DNA from 4 places in the Peribacillus sp. FSL E2-0159 genome. Region 1 is predicted to be linked to each of the others. Evidence: riboswitches for the same ligand, from Rfam matches in the RefSeq annotation. Region 1 holds a riboswitch; each other region holds the start of a gene.
The links. A riboswitch is a leader RNA that binds a small molecule or an ion and turns the genes downstream of it on or off. The one in region 1 is predicted to bind glycine.
Positions count from the first base shown of each region.

Region 2: linked by a shared signal. The riboswitch ahead of NYE63_RS21165 (hypothetical protein) and the one ahead of NYE63_RS13875 (amino acid permease) in region 1 are both predicted to bind glycine.
Region 3: linked by a shared signal. The riboswitch ahead of gcvT (glycine cleavage system aminomethyltransferase GcvT) and the one ahead of NYE63_RS13875 (amino acid permease) in region 1 are both predicted to bind glycine.
Region 4: linked by a shared signal. The riboswitch ahead of NYE63_RS03405 (amino acid permease) and the one ahead of NYE63_RS13875 (amino acid permease) in region 1 are both predicted to bind glycine.

Region 1 covers NZ_CP152053.1:2,825,647-2,831,370, reverse strand. The annotation lists gene NYE63_RS13875 (amino acid permease) at 291-1,670, opposite strand; glycine riboswitch at 2,032-2,131, opposite strand; gene NYE63_RS13870 (hypothetical protein) at 2,406-2,648, opposite strand; gene NYE63_RS13865 (amidohydrolase) at 3,229-4,395, opposite strand; gene NYE63_RS13860 (hypothetical protein) at 4,834-5,223, shown strand; gene NYE63_RS13855 (acetoacetate--CoA ligase) at 5,415-5,724, opposite strand, start outside.
Region 2 covers NZ_CP152053.1:4,339,623-4,345,346, forward strand. The annotation lists gene NYE63_RS21155 (DNA translocase FtsK) at 1-1,880, opposite strand, end outside; gene NYE63_RS21160 (amidohydrolase) at 2,305-3,492, opposite strand; gene NYE63_RS21165 (hypothetical protein) at 3,681-4,397, opposite strand; glycine riboswitch at 4,654-4,757, opposite strand; gene NYE63_RS21170 (DUF1444 domain-containing protein) at 4,937-5,724, opposite strand, start outside.
Region 3 covers NZ_CP152053.1:3,888,822-3,894,545, reverse strand. The annotation lists gene NYE63_RS18955 (YqhG family protein) at 1-206, opposite strand, end outside; gene NYE63_RS18950 (SNF2-related protein) at 184-1,872, opposite strand; glycine riboswitch at 2,248-2,335, shown strand; gene gcvT (glycine cleavage system aminomethyltransferase GcvT) at 2,519-3,667, shown strand; gene gcvPA (aminomethyl-transferring glycine dehydrogenase subunit GcvPA) at 3,685-5,031, shown strand; gene gcvPB (aminomethyl-transferring glycine dehydrogenase subunit GcvPB) at 5,024-5,724, shown strand, end outside.
Region 4 covers NZ_CP152053.1:690,980-696,703, forward strand. The annotation lists gene argH (argininosuccinate lyase) at 1-459, shown strand, start outside; gene NYE63_RS03395 (sodium:solute symporter) at 1,055-2,533, opposite strand; gene NYE63_RS03400 (DUF3311 domain-containing protein) at 2,530-2,730, opposite strand; gene NYE63_RS03405 (amino acid permease) at 3,021-4,361, opposite strand; glycine riboswitch at 4,567-4,645, opposite strand; gene NYE63_RS03410 (amino acid permease) at 5,147-5,724, shown strand, end outside.

The DNA of each region.
Region 1 (5,724 bases):
TCTTTTTGGAACTTGCTCCTTCGGTGGCTTGTCGCTTTGCACTCTCCCACAACTGTCATCCGCTTATTCAATTTGGTACATTTAGAATAGTTGTTGAAATTAATAATGTCAAGCATTTTTGAAAGCGCTAACAATACTTTTCTAAAATATTTATTTCGAATTATCATAGAATCAACCAGATATATTTGGCTTTTTAAAATGGGCAGATTTTTTACTCACCGAGTTGGAAAAAATGGAGCGGCAACTATCTGGACAAACACAGCAAATAGAATCAAAGGATTTCTTGCCTCTTAATTCCCCGCTACCTCTCTCTGATTCGCCTGATCCACCTTCGTTATGCGCATCTTATAAATCGCAATCAGCATAATGAACCAAACAGGAGTAACGAATAAGGCAACACGAGTGTCGTCCGCAAGTGCAAGAACAACAAGGACGAACGCTAGGAAAGCAAGGATCAAGTAATTGGAAATTGGATAAAGTGGTAATTTAAATTTGTTCTTTTTCACTAGATCTGGTCTTGTTTTACGGTATTTCAAATGACTGATGACTGTAATTCCCCAAATAAAGATGAAACATACTGTAGAAATACTTGTAATCAAGGTAAATACCCCTTCAGGCATTACATAATTCAAAACAACAGAAATTAAAATAACAACAGTTGAAAAGAACAATGCATTGGAAGGTACTTTACGGTCATTAAGTTTTGCAAACGGTACAGGTGCATTTTTATCTTTGGCAAGTGAGTATACCATCCGGCTTGTACTGAAGATTGCGCTGTTACATGCCGAAGCAGCCGATGTTAGGACGACAAAATTAACGATACCAGCAGCTCCAGCGATACCTACAGCCACAAATACTTGAACGAATGGGCTTTCCGTTGGGATGATTGCGTTCCACGGATAAACACTCATGATGACAATAAGTGCGCCAATGTAGAAAATTATAATCCGAATAGGAATATTATTGATCGCCTTGGGGATAACTTTTTCTGGATCTTCTGTTTCACCTGCTGTAAGTCCTACAAGTTCAATGCCCACAAACGCAAACACTACCATCTGGAATGAGAGGACAAAACCATTTATTCCATTTGGGAACATACCTTCGTGACTCCATAGATTCGTGAAACTTGCTGCGCCTGAATCAGTGGAAAAGCCTTTAATTATCATGAAAATACCGATAACAATTAATGCTAGAATAGCTATGACCTTAATTAATGCGAACCAGAATTCCATTTCGCCAAAAAGTTTTACGGTTGCAAGATTCATAAATAGCAGAATGACTAGTGCAATTAATCCAGGCATCCACTGCGGTACGGAGGGAAACCAATACTGAGTATAAAGTCCAACTGCTGTTAAGTCGGCCATTGCGATTGAAATCCAGCAGAACCAGTATGTCCAGCCGGTTACAAATGCTGCCATATTACCTAAATAGTCTCTTACAAAGTCAACAAAGGAATGATAGTTCAAATTAGATAAGAGTAGTTCTCCAAGTGCGCGCATGATTAAAAAACAAATGATGCCTGTAATCATGTAAGCAAATAGAATTGATGGCCCAGCTAAATGAATAGATTTTCCTGCTCCAAGAAATAATCCCGTTCCGATTGCACCACCAATAGCTATGAGTTGTACATGCCTGTTTTTTAACCCTCTATCCAACTTTTGTTCCTGCATACGATTCCCCACTTTCTACTTTTATAGGCTACTTGGAATTTTTTCTTTAAAAAGGGTCAGTCCTTCAATGAGAGTGAATTATTAGCATACTGGAGACTGCCCTATCACTGTAAACGCTTTCTTGGTGGGTACTTGATATAGTTTTTTGAAATAGATCTACCAACCTTTTTGAAAATATATCATTAGTTGTACAAATCAAAAGATAGACTCATTTATCTACATATCTCCATGCACTCTCCTCTCTTTTTATCTTTCCAAGTACAAAAAAAGACAGAGGAAAGATAGGGATTTTCCTAACTTCCTCTGTCCTTTTACCTGAGAGTTTAGCTCCTTCGGTGGCCTATGGCTCTCTTCAGAGACGCGTCCAATTGTAGTCCTTTTACCTGAGAGATTATTCCCTTGCTTTTTAGGGTTTGCTCCTTCGGTGCTAAACAATGTTTAGTCTCTCCCACAATCTTCATCCGCTGATATAGAGTTGTACTACTAGTTGTATATTATCGGGTTTTAATGGATATTTCAATTATTATCTGAAAAAGCTATATTTTCTGATAATTGAACAAGGACAAGTTTGAATTTTATGAACATGTTTAATTTGAAGTTATTAGCTACGAACAAACATAGCAGCTTTTCTATGTCGCAATGAATCCCAAACAAGCTTATGTATAGGCGAAACATTTTTACATTTTTCCGGGTGACAACACGGCTAAATTTTAAAGATGGGAAAGGAAATAAAGTCTATAGTTTTAACATAATTAATGTATGGAAAAAGAGAAAATTCGAGACTCGCGAAAATCCTTGCAGCAGTAAAGATTGTCTAGGAGCTTCCTCCCTAAGTTCAGCAGCATCAGAAGCCTTCTCTTCTTTATCAACTTCCTCTTCAGCCCCACCACCTGCTATATTAGCAATGATGACTATTGCTAGAACCCATACCCACCACTTCTTTGGCTTCTTTAGCTTGATTTTCTTTTCCTTAACCATTTAACCTTATACCCCCTTTACAGTTTTTCAGACGGACTGTTGTAAACAAAAATAGAATAACATAATTTGGATCAATACGGTTTATATTTATCATCACGCATTCATTTTCACTATGCTTAACGTGCTAAAGAAACCATCTCCCATGCCAGGACTCTAATTTGGTTAGCCTCTTCTTTTAAAACATATTCATACAGTATGATCAATTCTATACCTTACCTTGATAAAATGACATATTTTAAGGGCGTGTTTAGGATGCTCCAAACACGCCCTTATAAAAATTCAATTGATTCATTTTTTTATAAAATGGGTTGATTTATTTGCATTCCCTATTTACAGATAGGTGAAAATTCGCAGTTATTGTTGCCTTTTCCATAGTAATAGGGTGGTTGATTTTTTCTTTATAGAATCAATCAGCCCCTACCTCGCACCGTGCATGAAAGTTTCCCTTCACACGGAGATCCGTCTATCAGGTACTACCATTAGCCTTTCTCCGTAATCGTTTTACTTTTTGCGTATAGAAACATCTAATTCATCCTGTGGTAATCTAAAACCACACCTTACAAATGATTCTATTCTTCCCTTAATCTAACTCATAATAACCACAAACAACATATCCTACTGCTTTTGCTGCCACGAGAAGGGCATCTTCATCGATATCAAATTTAGGATTATGATTAAAATAAGGTTTTTCTACTCCTTTAGGTGTACAAGCAATGTAAAAGAAGCAGGAAGGGATTTTTTCAGAATAGTAAGCAAAGTCTTCAGATGGCGGCATTGCTGGAAATTCCATTACTTCTTTAATATCTTTATCCTTTGCATTCTTAAGAAACTCAGCAACCTTTCCTGTTAGATCGGGATCATTATATAAAGGTGGATAGTCATTCGTATATGTAAGATCACATGTTACTCCAAACTCTTCTTCTAGTCCTTTTACAAGGCGTTTAACTTCCTTTTCAATTTTTTCTTTTGTTTCAACACTCATATAACGGATATCGCCTTCAAGCTCTACGCTGTCTTTAATTATATTAAATGTTCCTTTTCCATCAAAAGATCCAATAGTAATCACACCAATATCAAAAGGACTTAATCGACGGCTAATAATCGTTTGAGCAGCTGTAACAAAATGAGCACCAGCTACAATGGCATCATTCGCTAGGTGTGGTGAGGAACCATGTCCACTTCTGCCTTGAATTTTTAATTTTAGATAAGCCCTGCCGTTAAAAGAGTATCCAGCGTGATAACCAACAACTCCTGCTGAATCCATTGGCAACAGATGGATGCCAAATATATTATCTAAATCGTCAATCACGCCGGATTCTACAATACTCTTTGCCCCGCCTGGCGGAACTTCTTCCGCAAGCTGATGAATAATTTTGATTGTACCTGGAATTTCATCTTTTAATTGAATGAGGCAATCCGCCAAGACTAACAAGTAGGCTGTATGTCCATCATGACCACACGCATGCATAACGCCTTCATTTTTTGATTTAAAGAGTACATCCGTTTCTTCAACAATTGGAAGCGCATCAAAATCAGCTCGAAGACCGATGTTTTTTCCAGGCTTTCCACCTTTAATGGTCACAATAATTCCGTATCCATTACCTAAATTAGATTGAATTTCTACGTCCTTTTCTTTATAAAAATCGATAATATATTGAGCTGTCTTTTCTTCTTTAAAAGAAAGCTCAGGATTTTCATGAAGGTATCTACGAATTTCAATCATTTCATCCGTACGGGATTCTAGCATTTACATTAATTCACTTCTCATAATCTCTTCATCCCTTCATTATTTTTCGAAAACGCCGTTAAATGTGGCATTTTACATTTCCAACAGCTAATTATTCTGCAATAGGGTTCCGGTTGCTACTAGCAGGTGATTTTTTAGGAGCATTAGATGTTTTAGCTGTATCTTTTGCACCAAAAAGATAATAGATGATATTGTAAGAACAGCGAATATAACGTTTACGAAAATCCCTATAGAAGTCGCTGTTTCAAGCTTTCAATTTGCTGCTATTCCGCCGTAAACAGCAGCTGAAGAAATCGCGACGCCGAATGCACTGCCAAGTGAGCTTGCCACCTGTATATGGCTTATTTTGAAATACAGCAAAATCAATCAGAACGATATCTTTGCTATTCACAACGATTAAAACAATAATGCCTATGATTGTGGCAGCGAGTAGGACGATTGAAACCGGACTTGTTCATCCTAATCTGCTCCGTAATTAATAAATACATTCAAGGCAATCATTATAATGGTAAAAATGAACAAGCCAGTGTAATCGAATTTATAGGCACCATTTCCTTTCTGGTTTATCTTTCAGCAGAAACATACCAATTATTGCAAAGAATGAAAATCCACCTCCGCCACATGGAAGTTGCGATTACACCTTCGCAAAAGATATTACGTCTTTTCCCGTTTATCTTTCTCCTGCTTCTTCATAGCCCTCTAACTGCTTCCTATAAATTAATTATAAAAATACTATTCAAAAATAATGAGTCATTATTGGGTATATTGCCTACAGGGACACTGTTGGCTAGTTCTTATCGTCATCCAGGTGTTCACCGAAATTCATAATCATGAACTATTACTCCTTCAGCTCTGGATTTATGCTAATGAGCTTTCCTTTTTCGTTCATCGTGTAAAAATATTTTCATATTGACTTCGAAAATAAAAACACATATCCAGAAATGGAGAAGTGCTTGTTGGGGAAATTGCACCAGGCCCATTAAACTAAAAAAGGCGGAGCTTTTTGCTCCGCCTGAATTCTAGAATATTTTTTTCTCATTCAACTCAAGAGCTAATTCTTTAAAAAACAATAGCGATTCTGGATTTCCCATGGAGTCTGCATTCACTACTTTATCAAACTCGAAACCTAATAACACTTTACGTATCGGGACTTCCATTTTCTTTCCGTTCAACGTTTTAGGAATTTGTTCAACGACATGGATTTGGTCAGGGATAAAGCGAGGGGACACATGCCCTCTGATTTGTTCCTTAATTTTTGCCGTCAATGCTGTATCCAGTATTTTACCGGGCTTAAGAACAACGAACAGCAGCAGTGAGGAACCGCGGCCA
Region 2 (5,724 bases), 1.5 Mb from region 1:
CCATGAGGCATCTTTCTCAAATCCGTGATAATCGGCTGACCGGATATATCGAGTCCTAAAGCCACAGCAAGCGGTGATTCATGCTCTTGAAACTCAGTACTTTCCAAAACCTCCCGCAAAAATACCGGTTTGCTTTTCCTGTTCGGAATCTCAATGCCAATTGTATGTTTACCCGGAATAGGCGCTTCCATCCGCATATCCTGAGCAGCAAGGCTTAATTTGATGTCATCCATCAGGTTCGTCACTTTATTCACCTTCACTCCCGGCTCCGGATGCACCTCGAAACGAGTTACTGCAGGTCCTTGAGTGACATTGACGACCTTTGCACGGACATTGAAATTTTTCAATGTCTCATCAAGTAATAAAGTCTGTTCCTCGAGCCACTCATCATCATGCACAGCATAAGTGGGAGGTGTCAGCAATTCGATATTCGGAAACACATAGTATGGATTATCATCCACTTCCACGGAGCCAAAAACTGCCGGGTTATCGCCCTGGCCACTTTCTGCTGCCGCCTCTGTATAAACTGCTTCTTGATACCCATTTCCAGAAATGGGGGATTCCTGTTTCAATATCGGCTCAGGATTTGAACCGATATTGGTTTCAACTGTGTTTTCAGGCACGGCGGCGGTTTCGGAACCAACGTTAGTGTCCAAAAAGGCTGGTATTGGTGTAATGACCGGAGTCTCCTCTTTTGACATAACTCTGCCTTCCTCCGGTTCCCGTTCAGGAATTGAGTGTGGTTTCGCTTGTCCTGCCTCCGTTTCAGCATCACCATACATTGGTCGCTTATCAGATGAAACTACTTCCCTTTCCGAATTAGGGCTTTTTTTTTCCGGCATCATTTTATTCATGAACCGATTTTTTTCCCGATCTTGCTTAAGCATCATCACATTAAATGGGATATGTTTTTTCGGACGTTTAGGCTCTACTTCCGTTATTGCCTCCGATGGATCACTTTCAGGCAGTGTCCCTTGACTGACGGATGGTTCAGTTGATTGTACAGCAACCTTCCTAGGAACCGATACAGCTTCAGGCGGTGTGTCTTCCGCCTGTTCCATTATGGATACAGCGACTTCGCGTCCATAATCAACTTGGTCCAGTTCGATAGCTTCTTTTTCTACCTCAGGCTCAATTATGTTAGGCTCGCTTACCGCTTCTTCTGGCAGTGATTCAATGGAATTCCTCCGAAAGAAAGCGGGTATCTCCGAATCTTCCCTTTTTTCTTCCGCTTGTTCCGGTATAAGAACGGATGGCTCTACCGTCAATTCTTCATGTGGCACTTCTTTTGAGATTTCAGGAATCGATACTGGAATCTCAATATCGGGTTCTGTTTTTTTTAGGCCGGGCATTTTGCTTTCCAATTCATATTCGACAATTTCTTCAGAAGGGACTATTTTTTTTTCCGGACGACGGAACCCATAAATGGGTGAAGGGATTTCCGTTGGGCGGAATGGAGTTTTTGACGGTACTATTTTTGAGGTTTCCTCCCGGTCGAAGCTTCTCCGTTTTGGTTCTGGATCCCTTACAGGCCTTCTCGTCGTTTCTTTGGTCACATTCTTCCCCTGTTTGGGTTCGTGTTCTTCCCTGTTTCTTTCCCTAGGCTTTCGTTTATTCTGCTCCCGATCTGGAATGAGCGGAAACTTGAACTGTCCTTTTGGATATTGAAACAGGATTTTCGTATCCGGGTCCGGCGTCTGGGACATTTTTTCCACTTTTTGATTATAAACCTTTATTTCTTCTTCCTTTGACTTCGAAAGCTTCGAAAAATCCATTTTCCTTAATGTCTCTTCATCAAGCGGTTCATCTATAATAATTTCTTCGATTTCGATAATTTCCTCTGCTTGGAACCATTTTTTCATCTTATTTAGCCATTTCAAAACTATCACTCTTTCTACATCTGTAGTTATGTAACTAATTCTACCAGTTATTTTTAAAATATCGAGAAAATTTAAGCTAAATTGGGATTAGTACCTATTTTTTTATCGCAATCTTACTAACTTAACGTATTTCGCAGAACTCCTACCCTATTAAACCCCTTCTGGAATGAGTTTAAACCTAACCATCGCGAAATAACATTAACCCCTAGTCTACTATTTAAATAAAACACCGCTGTTAAATCGCGTTTACAAAGAGATTAAGTTTTCATGCAGCCGAGGAAGCAGACTGGTAATTCATTGCATCATCCTTCACGAAACCTCCGTTGGCATCCAATACCTGCCGAAACCCATAAAACACCGTTCGTTAATACCGAACGGTGTTTTGTGGGTTCCAGCGTTTTTTTGCAAACAAAGACCAAAGGGACTATTTCCATTCATAAAAACTGCATACAACCTGCGCCACTGATTTGGAAGCGATCAAAAGGGCATCTTCATCAATGTCGAATTTAGGATGGTGATTGAAATATGCCTTATCCACCCCTTTCGGTTTACAGCCAATGTAAAAGAAGCAGCCAGGAATCTTTTCTGCATAATATGAAAAATCCTCTGAACCTGAGAAAACCGGAAATTCCACGACCTTCTTAATATCTTTGTCATTCATGCTTTCCAGGCTATTTTTCACGAATCCAGTCAGTTCAGGATCATTATATAACGGAGGATAATCGGGAACATATGTAAGTTCGCACTGAACATCAAATTCCGTTTCTATTCCTTTGACGATCCGGTGGATTTCCTTATCGATCAGCTGTTGGGTCTCTGCTGTCATGTAACGGACATCCCCTTCAATTTCTATACGATCTTTAATGACATTAAAGCTTCCTTTTCCATCGAAGGAGCCGATTGTGACTACGCCCATATCAAAAGGGTTCAAGCGACGGCTGACTACGGTTTGTACGGCTGTCACGAAATGGGCGCCTGCCACAATGGCATCATTAGCCATATGCGGGGAGGATCCATGGCCACCTACACCCTTTATCCCTAACTTGAAATAGGTCCTTCCGGCCATCGAATAGCCGCCGCGATACCCGACAACCCCTGCTGGATGCGACGGAAATAAATGGATTCCAAAAACAGCATCCAGTTCATCCAAAAACCCTGATTCCAAAATGCTTTTTGCTCCACCTGGGGGTGTTTCTTCTGCATGTTGATGGATTATTTTGATCGTACCTGATAGGGAATCTTTCAGCTCATTGATGCAGTCTGCCAGTACCAATAAATAAGCGGTATGCCCATCGTGTCCGCAAGCATGCATGACACCTTCATTTTTTGACCGGAACGGGACCTCCGCTTCTTCTGTAATCGGCAATGCATCGAAATCCGCCCGAAGACCTATCGTTTTCCCTGGTTTTCCGCCTTCAATCGTTACGATGATCCCTAATCCGTTTCCTACATTCGTTTGAATCGACACATCTTTTCCCTTATAAAAATCAATGATATATTGTGCGGTTTTCTCTTCTTTAAAGGATAGCTCCGGATTCTCGTGTAAATGACGGCGGATTTGAACCATTTCCCCTTCACGGGCTTCCAGCATGTTGATTAATTTGCTTTTCACGTTCACGATTATTCCTCCCCCTTATTTGATTATAATTTGTTGGTCAGGTATGCCTTTCGTGTCCCTGTATAGCATGTATCATCTTGCTCTGTTAAATATCATTGTTGATATAGCGTAATAGTAAAGGACCCTGCTTGTTGGCTCTTACTTAGTTGCTTAACTAACCCTTCGGATATTTAAAAAGGATTCTATTGGAATATTTGCTGTTCATATTTCCAATATAAGCTCTCGGAGCTATTCTTTTCTAAGAAGGTGACTATAAATTTAGTTTTATAATCTGGATCTGAAAATGAAACTTTATGATTGTGAGTCCATCCTATTTTTCCTAATTTACTGAAAAGATGCTGTTCATCGGTATCAGTTTCTCTCATAATCCGTTCTCTTCCTATAACTTCACCATTCCTCTTTTTGATTTCGAGAAACACATCTATATAAGAAACTTCTTGTTCACAGACAATACTGCAAGAATATTTTCTGTTAGGGCTGCTTTTCTTCGCATAAATCCACTTGTTCTCAAAGTCCAGGTTTATTATTTTTTGATGGATATCCTTAAAAAGGCTAATATCACAATTAAGTTCCTTTGCTACCTGTTCTAAAGGTTTTTGCATAACTTCAAGGGTATATTCTTTTTTCCTTTGGTCCGTAGGCAAAGAGAAAAACTCTTTCATATTAATCTCAGCGAAAACGGATTTATAATTAAACATAATAAACGAATCAGCCTCTAATTTGTTTATTACGTCCAAGCCTGATACACAATTAATCAATATTCCCTTATATTCATCCGTTTTGATTTCTGAAAGTAATCGACTGTATAAAGAAGCGATACATCTTGTTTCCCTATAAAAGTTTAAATTTGCCTGTCTATCCTCTGGAAAGAATAATTCAATATTTCTTATAATCGGCATAGCTACCTCCGGAAAACCAATGAAAATCTTTTTATAATGCCGGAACTACATTAACCTCGTCTAAGCAAAAGCCACTTCTGCTCAATTAAAAAAATTGCAATGGACCCATTTTTATATTGGACGACAAAAAGGACAGAGAAGGGTCGCATAAACTAACTGCTCCCTTCTCTGTCCTTTTACCTGAGAGTTTAGCTCCATTTTTGGTCATGGAGATTTCCCCGTTGGTGGCACACTTCCTGCGCGCTCTCCAGAGTTGCGTCCAGCTGTGGTTCCATTTACCTGAGAGATTTGCTCCAAGGGATATTTTTGGAACTTGCTCCTTCGGTGGCTCAATGCTTTGCACTCTCCCACAACGTTCATCCGCTTGTTCTATTGTTTTGTTTTTATATATTCAAAATATTCCAATTATATTATCGGCCATCAAAAAACAAATATCAACTATTTTTCCTTAGATTACCTTGTTGAAATTCAGGAGACTCTACTAAACTTTAAAAGGACCGCTGCCAGATGCTGACACGGTCCTTATGTGATTCAATATATTATTGTTCACGCTTTTTGTTTTTACCCATAATGAAGATGGGCTCCAACTCATTTTCTTCATAAAGGAATGATAGAGCCGTTATCGGAACATGACCGCTGGCAAAGAAGCTCATCGCCATTTGCGCAAGAATATCATAGCCCGTATCATTCTTCACATCGGCAATGATGATGACATCCTGATGCGGTATGGCCACAGCCATGGTTCCCTCGATCTTGTCCTTCATTTCCCGAAGCCAGGATTCATTCAGGATCCTGCTGGCATCATATCCATCATTCGTGTTCAAAAAATAAAATGCATTACCTGCAACGATATCCGACTTCATTTCAGTGGATAGGGAACGGGCATTGAAAAGGGCAATTTCACGGATCCTGTCACCCTGCCAATTTTCCCGTTGAATCATCTTTTCATCTATGAGACGGTAGGTTTTCCCTAAATCAAGGGCATAAAAAATCCGTGTTTCAGCCGTATGCTCATCGAATAAAAATGGATTTCCTTCTTCCGATTCCATTGGAAAGGAGGTCGAGCGAATGACAGGGAAAATGAATTTCTCCTTGCCTTCCATGCTGTGTTCTTCCCCCATCACATTCAGGGCCTCTTCCACGTAATAGGTAATTTCATCGATGGCTTTTTCCTGTACGTTTTCATAGTTAGCAAGCACAGGGGGCAACTCGATGGTGATCCCTTTCCCTGTCTTCACATTTTCCACTCGTAACGTATCTTGCTTGCTATCGAATTTGAATGTGCGATTCTCATCTTTTAAGCGTTCCTTCAAGATATTTTTCAGCT
Region 3 (5,724 bases), 1.1 Mb from region 1:
GGATCGGTAATGAACGTCATCTGGGCCGGGTTCGGAACGCCACCTGTTTTTTCGAGATAGTGCCAATAAAAGGGTCTGTTCATTAATTCTTTATCCATTTCGATTGTCAATTGGACTGTAAGGTGGTTTGGTGTATTATCCAGTATTTCACAATCATTGGCTTTAAAGTAAGTTAATAAAAAATCATGAATTTCCTGTTGCTGCATGTACCTCACCTTCCTTCATTGATTGTGCGAATTGGATTAACGATGAAAAATTATCCATCTTGATTTTCATTTCTCCCTCTGTTTTGGACTCGCCGACCACATCAATTAAATATTCTTCAATGTTGTTAATATCCAGTTTGGTTAGAATATCATCCAATTCACCAATTACTTTTTCAAATAAATTAATTTTTTCGTATAGCAACTTCAGAATATGTTCTTCTACTGTATTTTTCGTGGCAAAGTTATAAATCATCACATCTTCTTCCTGACCAAGGCGGTGAATCCGTCCAATTCTCTGTTCGAGCCTCATGGGGTTCCATGGCAGGTCAAAATTTATCAAGTGATGGCAAAACTGAAGGTTTATCCCTTCCCCGCCAGCTTCGGTTGCAATTAAAACCTGTATATTCTTTTGGAATAATTCTCGCATCCAGTCTTTCTTTCCGCGCTTAAAACCGCCTCGGAAAGGAACTGAAGAAATTCCATTCTGCTGTAGATACCATTGAAGATATAGCTGAGTCGCCCGGTATTCGGTAAAGATAATTACTTTGTCATCAATCTTCTTGATCAGTTCCAAAGCTTTTTCAGCCTTGGAGTTCTGAACGGTTTCATTCACTTTAGAAAATAAATCATCAAGCTTCGCCAAAAAGTCAGGGGAAGGCTGATCATATTTATTTCTCATATTCTTTAATGTATAAAAGACCGCCTCTCTGCTGCTGCATGCTTCCCTTTGGAGAGTGAGAGCAGAAAAGGCGCTTCCTTTTGATCCGTCCGAAATAGGCTTGAATTTTGAAACAGCATCGTACAATGCTTGTTCCGTTGGAGAAAATTCAATGGTGATGGTTTCCACATGTCGTTTTGTCCATTCAATACCAGTATCGGCCCGCCGGTTTCGAATCATGACAGTGTTGACCAGTTCCTTTAGGTGTTCATCTTCAATTATGTTCCGGCCTTTCCCTTTATACTTTTCAGAAAAGAGTGAGGCATTTCCCAAGTGACCTGGTTTCAATAATGAAACGAGGTGAAAGATTTCCTCGACTTTATTTTGAATCGGAGTCGCTGTCAGGAGTAAACAAAATTTCTTTTTCAGATTTTGGACGAATTCATAGTTCTTCGTCTTATTATTTTTAAGTTTATGAGCTTCATCAATAATGATGAAATCATATTCCTGATTGAAAATGATATCTCGATGTGGGGCGCGTTTCGCTGTATCAATGGATGAAATGACCACATCACAGGATTCCCAAACATAACTTTTTCTCTGAACGACTGCCGGAATATGAAACTTGGTATTCAATTCAAAAGCCCATTGTGTGACAAGGGAAGCCGGAACAAGGATCAATACTTTTTTTACAAGGCCTCTAATCATATACTCTTTTAGGATCAAGCCTGCTTCAATTGTTTTTCCGAGACCTACCTCATCAGCTAAAATGGCCTTTCCATTCATCTTTTCCACCACTTGCTTGGCTGCTTCCAATTGATGGGGAAGCGGGGTTAACTGCGGAAGGTGTTTAGGCGCCTGTAAACCTTCAAAATCAGGGATGATAAGATTTTCCTCCATTTGAACCGCCAATTTATAAAGCTCCCAATTTCCCCATGGACCGTCATTTTCCATCTTTTGCAGAAACTCGTCATTCCATTCAGAATTGAAGGATATATTGATTTTCATAGAAATAACTCCCTCTTAAATCATAAATTCCTTAATAAAAGGTCAAAACCCGAACATTTCATATGTGAAGTAAGAAAAATATTTCTCTTCAAAAGATATTGCAGAGTTAAGTTTCTTAGGGTAGGATATAAGTATATTTAGAAAATTCCAATTTCCAAAAGCTACAAAGAATCTTTGTACATCGATTTTGCAGTTCGCGTTTTCTTAGTATGGGCTATAGGCTCCTAATTTATCCAAGATTACTGAAGGAGATCACTCAAACGGTTTCTGGAGTTTTAGGAGAATTGGCAGAGAATGCATTCCATGTTGCTCAAAGGTTTTACCGATGCTTGGGGCTTATTCGGTTACTTTCATTGGTAGACCATTTATATGCGGGTGAAGATAAGGGGAGAGACTACGGATGTAGCGCCGAAGGAGCAAACTTAGCAGTGAATCTCTCAGGCAAAAGAACTCTTATTGGACGCAACTCTGGAGAGCGCCGCCCGTTTTGGGACGGCCACCAAAGGGGAAAACCTATTATATAGGTAAACTTTCAGGTTTCAGGACAGAGAAAAAGCTCAAACGGGCTTTCTCTGTCCTTTTTTGTGCTTTTTTCACATCATGAATCAGGAAATATCTGATGCGTAATGACAAGAAGCTTTTGATAATGAAGCCAATTAATTTAAAAAAATCTGAAGGGGGTCATTTTTTGACCAATTTAAAAAGAACACCACTATTTGAGGTTTATCGTGAATACGGAGGTAAAACGATTGATTTTGGCGGCTGGGAACTTCCTGTCCAATTTTCGGGTATAAAGGACGAACATGAAGCCGTACGTACAAAAGCGGGGTTATTCGATGTTTCCCATATGGGGGAAGTCGATGTTAAGGGTCCTGGGAGCCTTTCCTTTTTACAGAAGATGCTGACTAATGATATTTCAAAGTTGCAACAGGGCGGTGCCCAATATACAGCCATGTGTTATGAAAACGGAGGCACGGTTGATGATCTTATTGTGTATAAAAGGGCTGAGGACGATTACCTGCTCGTGGTCAATGCAGCGAATACAGAAAAAGATTTCAATTGGCTGCAAGCTAATTTAACGGAAGATGTCCAAATTACGAATGTATCGAGTGACTATACACAGCTGGCACTTCAAGGACCATCTGCAGAGAAGATATTACAAAAACTATCGGAAAATACTGCCCTAAGTGACATTGGATTTTTCAAGTTCAAGGAAAATGTCATGATAAGCGGTATCTCCACGATGGTATCCCGTACTGGATACACTGGTGAAGATGGTTTTGAGATATATAGCGACAGTAAAAATGGTCCTGCCCTTTGGAAGGCGATTATGGATGCCGGAAAGGATGAGGGGGTTCAGCCGATTGGTTTAGGTGCTCGTGATACCCTGCGTTTTGAAGCGAAACTGCCGCTGTATGGGCAGGAGCTTTCAGCGGACATCACCCCAATAGAAGCCGGTATTGGTTTTGCGGTAAAAGTGGATAAGGAAGTTGATTTTTTCGGGAAGGCCGTTCTTGCTGAGCAAAAGGAGAAAGGGGCTCCCCGCAAGCTTGTGGGAATTGAAATGATTGACCGTGGCATTCCACGTCATGGGTATAAGGTCTACAGCGGTGACAAAGTCATTGGTGAGGTCACGACTGGTACCCAATCACCAACGTTGAAGAAAAACGTGGGATTGGTACTTATCGATAAGGAATTTTCGGTGCTGGATGCGGAAGTCGAAGTGGAAATCCGTTCCAAACGTTTGAAAGCCGTTATAATACAAACACCTTTTTATAAAAAACCACGTAAATAGAGGGGAATGGTCATTAGATGAAACATCGTTATTTACCCATGACTGAGCAAGATAAACAAGAAATGCTGAAAGTTATAGGGGCATCTACTGCAGAAGAACTTTTCAACGATATCCCTGAAAGCGTTCGTTTTCAAGGAGAATACGATATCAAGCCTGCTAAATCAGAACCTGCATTAATGAAAGAATTATCAAGGCTTGCTGCCAAGAATGCGGATCTTAAAAACTATGCTTCCTTCCTTGGTGCGGGTGTCTATGACCATTATGCACCGGTCATCGTCGATCATGTTCTATCGCGTTCTGAGTTTTATACGGCTTATACACCCTATCAGCCTGAAATTTCACAGGGCGAGCTTCAGGCAATTTTTGAATATCAAACAATGATTTGTGAATTGACGGGCATGGATGTGGCTAACTCCTCCATGTATGACGGCGGGACGGCGCTAGCTGAAGCAGCCATGCTTGCTTCAGGCCAGACACGACGCAAGAAGATTCTCATTTCAGGAGCGGTTCATCCTGAATCAAGAGAAGTTGTCAAGACATATGCAAAAGGGCAACGTGTAGAAGTAATCGAAATTCCATTTAAAGACGGTGTGACGGACTTAGCTGCTTTAAGGGAATTGGCGAATGATGACATTGCAGGGGTGATCGTGCAATATCCGAACTTTTTTGGCCGTATCGAGCCATTGAAGGAAATGGAAGAAATCATTCATGGCGTCAAGTCCATGTTTATCGTTTCAAGTAATCCGCTTGCATTGGGAGCTTTGACATCGCCTGGTGCACTCGGTGCAGATATCGTAACGGGGGATGCTCAGCCGTTCGGCATACCAGCGGCATTTGGTGGACCTCATTGTGGATATTTTGCCGTTACTAATAAACTTGTTCGGAAAGTCCCGGGCCGACTCGTCGGTCAAACTGTGGATGAAAATGGAAAAAGGGGATTTGTGCTGACGCTTCAAGCTCGTGAACAGCACATTCGCCGTGACAAAGCCACATCCAACATTTGTTCCAATCAAGCTTTGAATGCCTTGGCAGCTTCTGTTGCAATGACCGCGCTTGGGAAAAAGGGTGTCAAAGAAATGGCCGTGCAAAATATTCAAAAAGCGCATTATGCGAAAAAAGCAATTATGGCAAAAGGGGTGGAAGTGATATTCGACGGTCCTTCGTTTAATGAATTTGTCATTAAACTGCCTGCTTCGTTTTCAGAAATCAATAAAAACCTTTTTGAAAAAGGGATGATCGGCGGATTCGATTTAGGGACGGTTTATCCTGAGCTGAAAGACCATATGCTGGTTGCGGTGACTGAACTTAGAACAAAAGAAGAAATTGATGCACTTGCGCAGGAATTGGGGGATCAACATGAATAATCAAGATCAATCACTCATTTTTGAAATCAGTACTTCCGGTCGAATCGGATACAGTCTGCCAGAAATGGATGTTGCAACTATTCCGCTCGAAGAAATTCTTCCTGCCGACTACATCCGTGAAGAAGAGGCAGAGCTTCCTGAGGTGTCCGAACTGGATATCATGCGTCACTATACAGCACTTTCCAAACGGAATCATGGGGTGGATTCGGGTTTTTATCCGCTGGGTTCATGCACGATGAAATATAATCCGAAAATAAATGAAAATGTGGCACGTTTCAACGGTTTCGCCCATATCCATCCATATCAAGATCCAGCTACTGTTCAGGGAGCATTGGGACTATTATTTGATTTGCAGGAGCACTTAACGGAAATCACCGGGATGGACCAAGTGACATTACAGCCTGCAGCAGGTGCTCACGGTGAATGGACAGGATTGATGATGATTCGCGCTTTTCACGAAGCCAATGGCGATACAGAACGGACGAAAGTGATTGTACCTGATTCTGCACATGGTACGAATCCTGCCTCGGCCACTGTTGCCGGACTTGAAACGATTACAGTGAAATCCGATGAAAATGGGTTAGTAGACCTTGAAGACTTAAAGCGAGTTGTCGGACCTGATACGGCGGCTTTGATGCTGACGAACCCTAATACATTGGGATTGTTTGAAGAAAATATTTTGGAAATGGCACA
Region 4 (5,724 bases), 2.1 Mb from region 1:
GGGCGTGTCATGAAAATAATGTATGCCGTCATATCGACTTTGAAAGTAAATGAAGAACATACAAAGAAAATGGCCGCAAAATCCAGTATAACGGTTACTGAATTAGCGGATACCCTATCAAGAGATTACGACATATCATTTAGAAAAGGCCATACCATAGCCAGTCATATTGCAAAACGGTCAATTAGTGAAGGCAAAGAGCTGTATGATTGGGACACACAAGAAATCAACAAGATTATTAATGAATTCGTTTCAGTGAACTTAGCAGAAGATGAATGGAAAAAAATAATCTCTCCCGAATATTTTGTGGAGATTAGAAGCATTCAAGGAGGGCCCAGCCCAAAAGAGGTTACGAGGATGATTGTAAATAGAAAACAAAAACTGGAACAAGAGTTGCAGGAATATAAGGAAATGGTCAAAGCATTGAATGATTGCAGGAAGGCTTTAGTGGATTACTGAAGGTACGGGGTAAAAAGGAAATGAGTTTAAACGGGATGTATTTTATCTGTTAACTGCGAAAGCTCATATTTCATAATAGATAGTCATTCTTTATTAGGGTGGCTATTTATTTTGGTTTTTTTTTTTGCAACTGAGACCTCACCAATGATAATAAATGTAGATTATTCCCAAAATCGATGCTATTATTTGTAAAATGTATAATATAAGGCGGAATGTTAATGTCAAATAGATCTCAGTTCGGTTTTATCCTGGTTTTAATAGCTTTCGTAATATCGATTACTTTTTGCTTAAATCCTAAATTATTACTACCTAAAGGGTATGCATTAGCTACTGATGGTCTAGTAGTAGCCAGAACCTTGATGATTATTTTTTCGTTGTACTTATTAGTTAAAATAGGGGATTTGATTATAAACAAAAAAGATTAGTAGTTTATTATGAGACATTGTTTTTTGTATTAACTTTCTATAGACACTCTTTAGAAATAGGACAGAATGACTTTGGATGTCGATAATTAGGAAGGCTCAGTCTTTTGACTGAGCCTTCTGATGTTCTTCTAATGTTTCTTTATCCAAAATAACCAGCATCAGAGAGTGCTTCATATATCGTTAACGGTTTTAGGTTCCAACTGAACCGCGTGCTTTCTGAAAGCAAGACTTACTGTGATCATCACAATGAAATTGACTGCCAATGCGATGATTCCCACATTCAAATCCTTCGCTGCTTGCGGCAAGGATGGAAACAAGGTCCCTATTGTCGAATGACTGAGTGTAATGCAGATTACGATGGCCAATCCTGTGATGATGCCGGCGATTGCGCCAAATTTATTGATCGGATTATTCCTTTTCAGACTAAAGAGAAGGGATGGGAAAAGCTGTGTGATGAGACTGTATCCCATAAGAATTAATGCTGACATCGTTTCGCCGCCGTTTAAGGTGAAGTAGACGGCTATAAGGGCGATGACTGGAACAAGGAACTTTGCCAATCGTACAACGTGGCGATCGGATACTGCAGGTGCAAATTCCTTATAGACGTTTTTCGCTAGCAGTGTAGCGACGCTCATCAAAAGCATGGATCCCGGCACCAATGCGGTCAACAATCCAGCTCCGCCGATTATACCTATAAACCATGGATCAAAGGTCTCGATCGAAAGGCGCAGCAATGAGAGGTCTGCATCTGCCCCAACGAGTCCGGGCACTTTCAATATAGCTGTAAACCCAACGAAAAAGACGAATAACAGCATGAGTGTATATAAAGGGCTGATGATGGCATTTTTTCGAAATACCTTGCCGCTGCGTGCTGAATAAACAGCACTGAAAACTTGGGGCCACATATAGAAACCGAATACGAGCAATATTACCGTGGAGATAAACCATGATACGCTAAGACCCTGATCAGGGAACTTTAGAAAACCAGGCTTGACCGCATCAATCGCTTCAAACATCGGCTGAAATCCGCCAAAGTAATGAATCGGCAGATAAATCCCTAAGAATCCTATTATGGCGACCATCATGATATCTTTAATGACCGCTGTCCAAACTGAACCGTGTATACCTGAGATCATCACATAAATGGTAAGGCTGATTGCCCCCATCCAAACTGCCTCAGACATTGAGATGGCACCATAAGATGCTTCTGAGACAATGATCCCCAATCCTTTCAGCTGCACGACGATTACTGGAATCATGGACACCACACCGACAAGCGCAGCCAAAATTCCTAAACTGGGACTCTTATATTTGCTTACAAAGAAATCGGATTGAGACATCAGTTTATTTTCTTTGGCATATCTCCATATTTCCGGTAGGAGCCAATAGGATAATACGTAAGACAAAGTAATGTAAATTAGAACATATAGAGCGGGTGCGCCCTTGCCATAAGCCCAGCCGCTGCCGCCAAGGAAGGAGAAGGTCGTATAGATTTCCCCGGCCATCAGCAGAAAGACGAAAATCGCACCAAAACCACGTCCGCCCACCGTCCATTGTTCCAAGTCCATATCTTTCCCTTTTGAAGAGCGTATGCCTAAAAATATCGATAGGAGTAAAAATGCTAAAATGATTAAGAGAGCAATATTCATTCCTGGTCACCTTCCCGATTCCTGGGATCCAGTTTATACATGATGCCCAGTATGGCAGAGGTAAGGACCACCCACATAGCCATCCAGAACATATTGAAAGGCATCCCTAATACATATGGTTCTATTCTATTAACAAAAGGTAGAAATCCTAGTATGCCTATAAAAGGAACTAGAGTAAGAATATATATAATCTTCATTAAACAAACCCCTCCGTTTTAAATATAGTGAAACGTCCACCAATGGGGGTTTATTCTTCAATGCCACTGATGGATGGGTGGACCAAACCGGGATGAAAAATTCATACATGAAGGATTGACCTTCTTTTAAGAAGGATAATATATATTAGCTTACACTATTTTGATATAAAATTTAATGCAGTTACCTGATATATTTTAGCAACAACGCGCAGACAGCCGAACCCTGACGTGTTTCATATGACGGATAAAGCCTTGAATTCATATTGAGTTCAAGGCTTTATTTCCATTAGCTATCTTTTTTTTCGATAATTATAGAGTATTACCAAGAGTATGAACCAGATTGGGGTCAAGAGCAGTGATAGTCGTGTAGCTTCAGCGAATAGCATAACAATAAGGATGAACAGGAATAATCCTAAAATGGCGTAATTGACAAAGGGTGTAAATGGAGCCTTGAAAGTAGATTCGGCTCTTAGGTCAGGCCTTGTTTTCGAATACTTGATATGGGAGATCAAGATAATGCTCCATACCCAAATGAAACAGATGGCACTGATGGTCGTCACGACGGTAAATGCCTGTTCCGGTATCAGCTTGCTTAATAATGCCCCTATTGATACAACGATTGTAGATGTTAATAAGGCATTGCTCGGAACAGCCTGTTTATTTAATTTTTCCAGTTTAGCAGGGGCTTCGCCATTCCTGCTTAACGTATAGAGTATTCGGCTTGTTGAAAATAAACCGCTGTTGCATGCTGAAGCAGCGGATGTCAAAACGACGAAGTTGATGATCCCTGCAGCGACTGGAATGCCGATTAAAGCAAAAACCTCTACAAATGGGCTGCTTGTGGCATCAAGTTGTGTCCATGGGTTGACGCAGAGAATGACGAATATGGCACCAACATAGAAAAGTAAAATCCGGACAGGGATTTTATTGATGGCAGATGGAATGTTCTTTCTCGGGTTAGCCGTTTCTGCTGCGGAAACCCCGACCAATTCGACACCGACAAATGAGAAGACTACTAACTGTAAAGATAATAGGAATCCGGAAATGCCATTGGGGAACATGCCACCATGATTCCATAGGTTCGTTAGGGAAACCGTTCCGGTATTGGTATTGAAGCCGATGATCAAAAGAAAGATTCCAACGATGATCAAGGCGATGATCGTGATTACTTTAATGATGGCAAACCAGAATTCCAATTCGCCAAATATCTTAACGGTCAATAGGTTCAATCCTAACAGAATGACCAGGCATATTAGTGCCGGAATCCATTGAGGGACATCAAACCAATATTGTATATAGACACCCACAGCTATGATATCGGCCATTGCGGTCATGATCCAACAAAACCAATATGTCCATCCTGTCACGAAGCCAGCCCATGGACCGACATATTCGGTTGCGAATTCAGTGAATGATGCATACCCTGCATTGGATAAGAGCAATTCCCCTAAGGCCCTCATCACAAAAAACAAGGCAATCCCTATTATCAGATAGGAAAATAATATGGAAGGCCCTGCTAATTGTATAGCTTTTCCGGAACCTAAAAATAAACCGGTGCCAATGGTTCCTCCTATTGCAATCAGTTGTACATGTCGATTTTTTAAATCTCTTTTTAATTCCTGTTTAGCCAATTCGAACTCCCCCGTCTTTTATAGTCTTGGTAGTGAATGATTTCAACCTGCATGGTCTTGGAGAGAGGGACTGATTTTTTCGCCCAGCTTGCCTTTCCCATTGGTTTTTTAGTTGTTGGTTCTAGTCCAATCACAAAATGGACAATAAAAAAAGAGATTGGATAATACCAATCTCTTAAAGGGTTCAGAATAACAATTTATCATTCGTTACTCTTCTGTCCTTTTGCCTGAGATTGTGAATCCTTCGGCGCTGCATCTTGTACAGTCTCTCCAGAAGCTGCTCCTGCTATAGTGTCATCCATAGCATTCATCGCTTGCTTTTATGCGGTTGTGAAGAAATGTCAGTCAGTGATAATCTTCCACTGCTGAATCATTCATTATACTTATAAAATAATATTGGAATTCTATCATCTATTATTCGGTAGGTCAACAAATTTTTTGAAGTGAAACAGGCTTATTTTATAGTGAACGTTTTTGTAAAGGTTAGCACTAATGATAGTTTTCCACTCATTTTGAAGTATCACTATTATGAAATACTGAACATCATTTTTTTAAAATGATATTTTTAGATTGGGAAAATCGCCAAGATATATTTGGTAACTGTTTTTTTCAAAAATACAATTGTATTTTTACAGAATATTTACTATTATAAGATAAGAAAATAAAATTGAAGTGTTATGTAATATTGATTACGTTAAAGCATTTCTAATCGCAATAATTAATGGAGAGTCATTCGTGGTAAAGATAGAAAAGCATTACCGATATTGCACCTGGGGGAGTTAATCATGTCGAACAAGGAATTAAAGAGAGGGCTGGAATCAAGACATATTCAAATGATAGCTTTGGGCGGAACCATCGGGGTCGGTTTATTCATGGGTTCTGCGAGCACGATCAAATGGACTGGGCCCTCTGTTATGCTTGCTTATGCAATCGCAGGTATTTTTATATTTTTCATCATGCGTTCCATGGGTGAGATGCTATATTTAGAACCGACTACAGGTTCTTTTGCAACCTTTGCAAGCAGCTATATACATCCCTTGGCAGGTTATATGACTGCTTGGAGCAATTGGTTTCAATGGGTAATCGTCGGAATGTCCGAAATCATTGCGGTTGGGTTGTATATGCAATATTGGTTCCCGGAATTACCTGCTTGGATACCAGGTGTGGTCGCCATGATCATCTTGGGGGCGGCAAATCTTATTTCGGTTAAATCCTTCGGGGAATTTGAATTTTGGTTTGCCCTTATAAAAATCATAACGATTATATTGATGATCATTGCCGGCCTTGGCCTTATCTTCTTTGGAATAGGGAATGGCGGGGATGCAATTGGATTATCGAATCTTTGGGCACATGGCGGCTTCTT